Prochlorococcus marinus str. MIT 9313: one gene and its partner. The protein of the gene in region 2 interacts with the protein of the main gene of each other region in a pairwise test. Links are inferred from orthologs where the notes say so. Each region holds a gene or a part of one and is shown on either strand. Other genes may lie near its edges. The genes, in order: rpe and eno.

Evidence for each region.
Region 1: the proteins of eno (region 2) and rpe interact in binary tests that used the Escherichia coli proteins (3 or more experiments, as listed by UniProt). The link is inferred for Prochlorococcus marinus str. MIT 9313 from one-to-one orthologs.

Annotation. Positions count from the first base shown.
Region 1 is NC_005071.1:622,506-625,804, forward strand. Bases 41-3,014 are described here. They hold rpe (ribulose-phosphate 3-epimerase), read left to right. Parts: upstream 41-1,172; coding sequence 1,173-1,856; downstream 1,857-3,014. Other genes in these bases: glpX (class II fructose-bisphosphatase), read right to left, coding at 41-960; ccsB (c-type cytochrome biogenesis protein CcsB), read right to left, coding at 1,942-2,898; AKG35_RS03005 (LptF/LptG family permease), read right to left, coding at 2,938-3,014. Outside these bases: more of glpX, read right to left, coding at 1-40; more of AKG35_RS03005, read right to left, coding at 3,015-3,299. UniProt on the Escherichia coli protein: Catalyzes the reversible epimerization of D-ribulose 5-phosphate to D-xylulose 5-phosphate.
Region 2 is NC_005071.1:2,195,578-2,198,742, forward strand. Bases 137-2,976 are described here. They hold eno (phosphopyruvate hydratase), read right to left. Parts: upstream 2,285-2,976; coding sequence 989-2,284; downstream 137-988. Other genes in these bases: AKG35_RS11090 (ABC1 kinase family protein), read left to right, coding at 137-943; gloA (lactoylglutathione lyase), read left to right, coding at 2,430-2,831; AKG35_RS11105 (ATP-dependent Clp protease ATP-binding subunit), read left to right, coding at 2,837-2,976. In the rest of the region: more of AKG35_RS11090, read left to right, coding at 1-136; more of AKG35_RS11105, read left to right, coding at 2,977-3,165. UniProt on the Escherichia coli protein: Catalyzes the reversible conversion of 2-phosphoglycerate (2-PG) into phosphoenolpyruvate (PEP). It is essential for the degradation of carbohydrates via glycolysis.

The DNA of each region.
Region 1 (3,299 bases), 1.6 Mb from region 2 along the record:
ATTGGTAAACCGAGCTGTGTTGTCAAGAGTGCTGATCACCAAGCTGCTAGTGCGTGTGCAGTCAGGCTCGAACTTAACTCCATGGAACAACAGTCCATCAGTGATCCCACTACCCGCAAAAACAACATTTTTGCCGGAAGCCAGTTCTTCGGCTTCATAGATCTTGTCAACATCAGTAATGCCCATCTCATTGAGGCGGGCAATGTTGCCTTCCTTTGTGTAATCGGCCCATTCACTGGTTTGAGCAATGGCGGGGTCATACACCAGCTGGCCCTGAAAGTGACCACCGAGAGCACGCATTGCGGCAGCTGAAATCACACCCTCAGGAGCAGCACCGATGCCCATTAGACAGTGGGTGCCGGTGCCGGCAAACCCACAGGCAATGGCAGCTTGAACATCTCCATCTGAGATGGGTTGAACACGTGCACCAGTGGCTCGTATCTCAGAAATCAGGCCTTTGTGACGAGCTCGATCCATCACGACAATGGTGAGTTCACTCACGGCAAGCCCAAGACACTGGCTAAGGATGTTGATGTTCTCGGTGGCAGATTTGCGAATGTCCACCTTGCCTTTCGCTGACGGGGGGGCCGCTAACTTTTTCATGTAAAAGTCAGGAGCATTGAAAAGGCCACCGCGATCAGATGCGGCCAGTACAGCCATCGAACCTCGCTGGTTGTTGGCGCAAAGATTGGTGCCTTCGCAGGGATCGACGGCAAAGTCAACGCCTGGGCCGCTGCCGCTGCCAACCTCTTCGCCGATATAAAGCATCGGGGCTTCGTCGCGCTCCCCCTCACCGATGACGATGCGACCCTGCATTTGGATTTGCCCCATCCGCTTGCGCATGGCTTCAACAGCTGCTGCATCGGCTTCGTCTTTCTTGCCGAGACCAGTCAGATGTGCCGACGCAATGGCAGCTTGCTCAACGACCTCGAGAATTTCCTGAATAAGAGTGCGATCCACTGGTATGCGGCGGTGGGGATGGGTGTGACGACCAAAGAAACGAGCAGGGCTGGACTGAATTCACGGGTCAGCGTTATACGCTGATCATGTGAAAGGACCCGATGCCGCAGGGGTTCTCGGCTCTAAAGCGCTGCTCACTGTATCAGTGCCGGCAACAACGAGAATGCCCATACAGCCGATTCCTAGAATCGCCCACTCCCTAACCCCGATCGATGAGCACGAAGCCCCTGGTAATCGCCCCCTCGATCCTCTCTGCCGATTTCTCCCGCCTAGGAGAAGACGTGCAGGCTGTAGATCAAGCCGGCGCAGACTGGATTCATGTGGATGTCATGGACGGCCGATTCGTGCCAAATATCACGATTGGTCCTCTGATCGTTGAAGCACTAAGGCCTGTGACCAGTAAGCCCCTAGATGTCCACTTGATGATCGTGGAACCAGAAAGGTATGTAGGAGATTTCGCAAAAGCAGGTGCAGATCACATCTATGTGCAGGTTGAAGCCTGTCCACACCTTCACCGCAACCTTGCGCAAATCAAGGATCTCGGTAAGAAAGCAGGTGCAGTACTCAACCCAAGCACACCTCTGGACACCCTTGAGTACTGCCTGGAGCTATGTGATCTAGTCCTGATTATGAGCGTCAACCCAGGCTTTGGTGGGCAAAGCTTCATCGACAATCAAGTGCAAAAGATCCGCGAGCTGCGTCGTATTTGCGACGAACAGGGTCTCGATCCCTGGATCGAAGTCGATGGAGGTATCAAGGCCGACAATGCCTGGAAAGTGATCGAAGCTGGCGCCAATGCGATTGTGAGCGGGTCTGGCGTGTTCAATCAGCCCGACTACGCCGAAGCTATCCGAGGCATCCGTAATAGCAAACGTCCTGAAGGTGTTGTGGTCTGAAGTAATAGATGCAGCAATAACTGCATCTATTGCCTATTAGTCTTGTGGGGATTGTTGCTAATAAGAACAGATCAATATCACAAGATTAGGCTTCAAAGAACCAGCCGTAGCTGTGCAAACCAATCCCTAACAGATTCACACCGATATAACAAACAACGATCACAACGATGCCTGCCACGGCAACTAAAGCCGGACGTCTCCCGCTCCACCCACGACTGAAACGTGTATGCAGATAGGCCGCATAAACCATCCAACAAATTAGAGCCCAGGTTTCCTTTGGATCCCAACTCCACCAGCTCCCCCAGGCCTCATTGGCCCAAACGGCACCACTGATCAAGCCAAGCGTGAGCAACAAAAAGCCAACCGTAATCGTGCGATAACTAAGACTGTCCAATTGTTCAGTGCGGCTCAAGTTGATTGAACTCAGGCGCAGGCCATCACTCTGATCCATAGAAGATGTGGCTAGCTTTGCCTGACGAAAGCCTCCTGTTCCAATTGAACTGCTGCGTAGCTCCAAAGTTTGCTGGCGATCAGTAAATAGAACCGCCATTGATAAGAAAGAACCAACAAGCAGGGCAGCGTAACTGCACATAATCACGCTCACGTGCATCACAAGCCAACTGGAGCGAAGAGCTGGTACTAGAGGAGAGGCCTCCTGAAGAGTTTCTGGTAATGCAAAGCTGGCAAAAGCCACACAAAGCAAAGCCATTGGTGTAGCAGCAGCTGAAACAATCGGAGAAGACAAGGAACGCTCCACCAATAGCTGCGCAAGTGTGCAAGCCCAGGCCAGAAAACAGAGGGATTCATAAAGGTTGCTGATCGGGAAGTGACCCGACTGCCACCACCGCAAAACCAATTGAGCGGTAAGAACCAAATTGGCAAGAGCCACCAGAAGTGTCACAACAGCAGAATTGCTACCTCCTGAAACCATCCAAAAAGAGATTGGTATGGCCAACAGAAGTAGGGCAAATGCAGCCAAACCAAGAGCCAAAACAGGATCCCCTAGCGAGGCGGAAAGCTCAGCCAACGTCACTCCAAACACCAGGTCCCTGCGACAACTCTCTTATTCTGCCGCTGCAGTTCAACGACTGGCCTGACGCAGCAACAGACCGCCACCTGCCAAAGAGATAAAAACAGGGATCCACGCGGCCAACATCGGTGTCAAAGTGCCCGTAACTCCAAGAGAACTGAAGCTGAAGCTAAGCGTGTAATAAGCAAGAATTAATAAGAGACTGATGCCAAATCCCTGGGTCCGGCTGGTCCGAGAATTAGGTTTTGCACCAAGGCTGCTGCCAATCAGGCCAAACACCAGGCAGGACATCGGGAAAGTGAATTTTTCTTGGATACGCACCTTCAAACGCCTTGCCTCTTTACGGTTACCAGCATCGGTATAAATACTTGCAGCCTCCATGGCCTGTGCAACAGTCATGTTGTTGGCATCTT
Region 2 (3,165 bases):
AGGCATCAAGGTGAATGATCTTGATGCTTTATTGAAGGCCGGCATTGATCCCTCGGCCGTAGCGGAGCTTGGAGCCGCCAGTTATCTGCAGCAGCTCGTGCGATTCGGTTTTTTTCATGCCGATCCCCATCCAGGCAACCTTGCCGTGGCCCCTGATGGAGCTCTCATTTACTACGACTTCGGCATGATGGGGCTGCTCTCCGATTCTTTACGACGTCGGCTCGGTTCGATGATTCGTGCGGCGGCGGCTAGAGATGCGGCAGCCCTGGTTGAGGAGTTGCAGGCTGCGGGTTTGATTGCTTATGGCATCGACGTTGGACCTGTGCGGCGGTTGGTGCGAGTGATGTTTCAAGACGCTTTGACGCCCCCCTTCAGCGCCAATGTGATCGAGAAACTTTCCGGAGATCTGTACGAGTTGGTTTATGGCCAACCCTTTCGGCTGCCAGTTGAGCTGATTTTTGTGATGCGTGCTCTCTCCACCTTTGAAGGTGTGGGGCGAAGCCTCGACTCAGGCTTTAGTTTGATGGCTATAGCCAAGCCATATTTACTGCCACTGATGACTTCAAGCGGTTCTGGTCCAAACGATTTGTTCAATGAGCTCGGACGTCAGGTCGGTGCTATTGGCAGCCGGGCGGCAGCCTTGCCAAGACGTCTGGACGAAAGCCTTGAACGACTGGAACAAGGAGATCTGCAATTGCAGATCCGGATGGGTGAATCCGATCGACAGTTGCGGCGCATGATCAGCGTTCAGAAGGCCCTTGGTCAATCGGTGTTATTGGGCTCTCTAGGTATTGCAGCTGCTCTTTTGGGGGCAAGTAGTCGGCCGATTTGGGCTGTCTTGCCGTTGGTCGCGGCTCTCCCGGTGGGCTTCGGTTGGTTCAAATTGCAGATCAAGCTGGGACGTGAGTCGCGCATGGATCATCTGTCGAGTCAGAGTCGCTGAAAGTCTTCCAAAGTGATCCCCGTCCAGCCCCTTTGAGGCCTTTGCTTAGCTTCGCCCCCGTGGCCCTTGTCCTGTGGCACCGGCATAGACCGCTTGGCTACCGAGTTCGTCTTCGATTCGCAGCAGTTGGTTGTATTTCGCTACCCGTTCACTGCGACTTAGGGAGCCCGTTTTGATCTGCCCAGCACGGGTGGCAACGGCAAGATCTGCAATTGTGGTGTCTTCCGTTTCGCCGCTGCGGTGGCTGATTACGCTGGTGTAACCAGAGCGCCCAGCAAGATCAATGGCCTGAAGCGTTTCCGTTAGCGAGCCGATCTGATTCACTTTAATCAGGATGGAATTGGCTACGTTTTGATCAATTCCCTGCTGTAGGCGCTTAGTACTCGTTACAAAAATATCGTCACCTATCAGTTGGATACGCTTCCCCAATTTTTTTGTGAGTAGAGCCCAACCTTGCCAATCATCTTCTGCTAGTCCATCTTCGATCGAAATAATTGGGTAGCGATCAACAAGTTTTTCGAGCTCATTGACCATTTCGGTACTGGTGTAACGACCACCCCCGAAGGCATAGCAGCCGTCTTGATAGAACTCTGTGCTGGCTACATCTAGTGCCAAGGAAATATCCTTACCTGGCGAATAGCCTGCTTTTTCGATTGCTTGAATGAGCAGATCTCCTGCTGCATCATTGTTGGCCAGATTGGGTGCAAAGCCGCCTTCATCTCCAACTGCCGTTGAGAGCCCCTGAGCACTGAGCAGGCCCTTGAGTGTGTGGAATACTTCTGCGCCCATGCGCAGCGATTCTCGGAAGCTGCTTGCTCCATGGGGCACCAGCATGAATTCCTGAAAATCGAGATTGTTAGCAGCATGCGCACCGCCGTTGATCACATTCATCAGCGGTACGGGCAGCAATGAGGCCATGGGGCCACCCAGGTAGCGGTAGAGGGGCAAACCCAAGCCATTGGCGGCCGCGCGGGCAGTGGCCATGCTCACGGCCAGGATCGCGTTTGCGCCCAGGCTTGATTTGTTGTCGCTGCCATCAAGCTCTTGCATGGTGCCATCAACACTGGCCTGATCTAGGGAAGAGATCCCACAGAGCGCTGGGGCAATCCGATCCTCGATATGGTTCACAGCCTTAGTCACCCCTTTGCCCAGGTAGCGGCTGTCGCCATCTCTTAATTCATGCGCCTCATGGGCACCGGTGCTTGCTCCGCTGGGCACGATGGCCCTACCGATAGCACCTGCTTCGAGCAACACTTCTGCTTCAACTGTGGGGTTGCCGCGAGAGTCCAGAACCTCTCTGGCCACGATGGTGTCAATGACGAGGTCGAGGGAATCGATCACCTGTGACGAATTGAAGTTGCGTGGATCCTATGGTTTGCCATCCCTCGGACTGTGTACCGCCTAGCCCTTTTACTGATGCTGAGGCTGTTGTCAGTCGTAGAACGACGCAGAATGAACTGAGTCTTAAAGGTCAGGATCGCTCGAGATGCGGATGTTGCACACGATGCTGAGGGTGGGGGATTTGGATCGTTCTCTGCGCTTCTACACCGAGGTTCTAGGCATGCATCTGTTGCGGCGAAAGGACTACCCCTCAGGTCGCTTCACCTTGGCGTTTGTCGGTTATGGCAAGGAGAGTGACACCACTGTGCTGGAGCTCACACACAACTGGGACCAAGATCACTACGAGTTGGGAGAGGGCTATGGCCATATCGCCTTGGGCGTGGAGGATATTCAATCCACCTGCTTGGCCATCTCAAAGCGAGGCGGGCGTGTGGTGCGAGAACCCGGGCCTATGCAACATGGCAGCACCGTGATTGCCTTTGTGGAAGATCCCGATGGCTACAAGGTGGAGCTGATTCAATTGGCCTCTCGTGAGGCCGCGAGCTGAACCCTATGCATCCTGAGACCAGTCAAGCGGCTTCCGCCCAGGGAAGTCTCACAAGTGATCCTGATCGATTCAGTGATGACGCTTGGGATTTGTTGCTTGTCGGTCAGGATGTCGCCCGCCGTTGGCGACATGGTCAGCTGGATGTGGAGCACTTGATCCAGGTGCTTTTCAGTGATCGGCGTTACAGCGATTGGGTGTTGGCTCTGCCCATTGATTCAACTGCGCTGCTGGATCGCTTGGAAGGTTTTTTGGCCGAGCAGCCTATGGCTCGAGGTGATGAGTTGTTCATCGGCGATGACCTTGAAGACCTCCTTGAAGAAGCCGACCGTTCCAG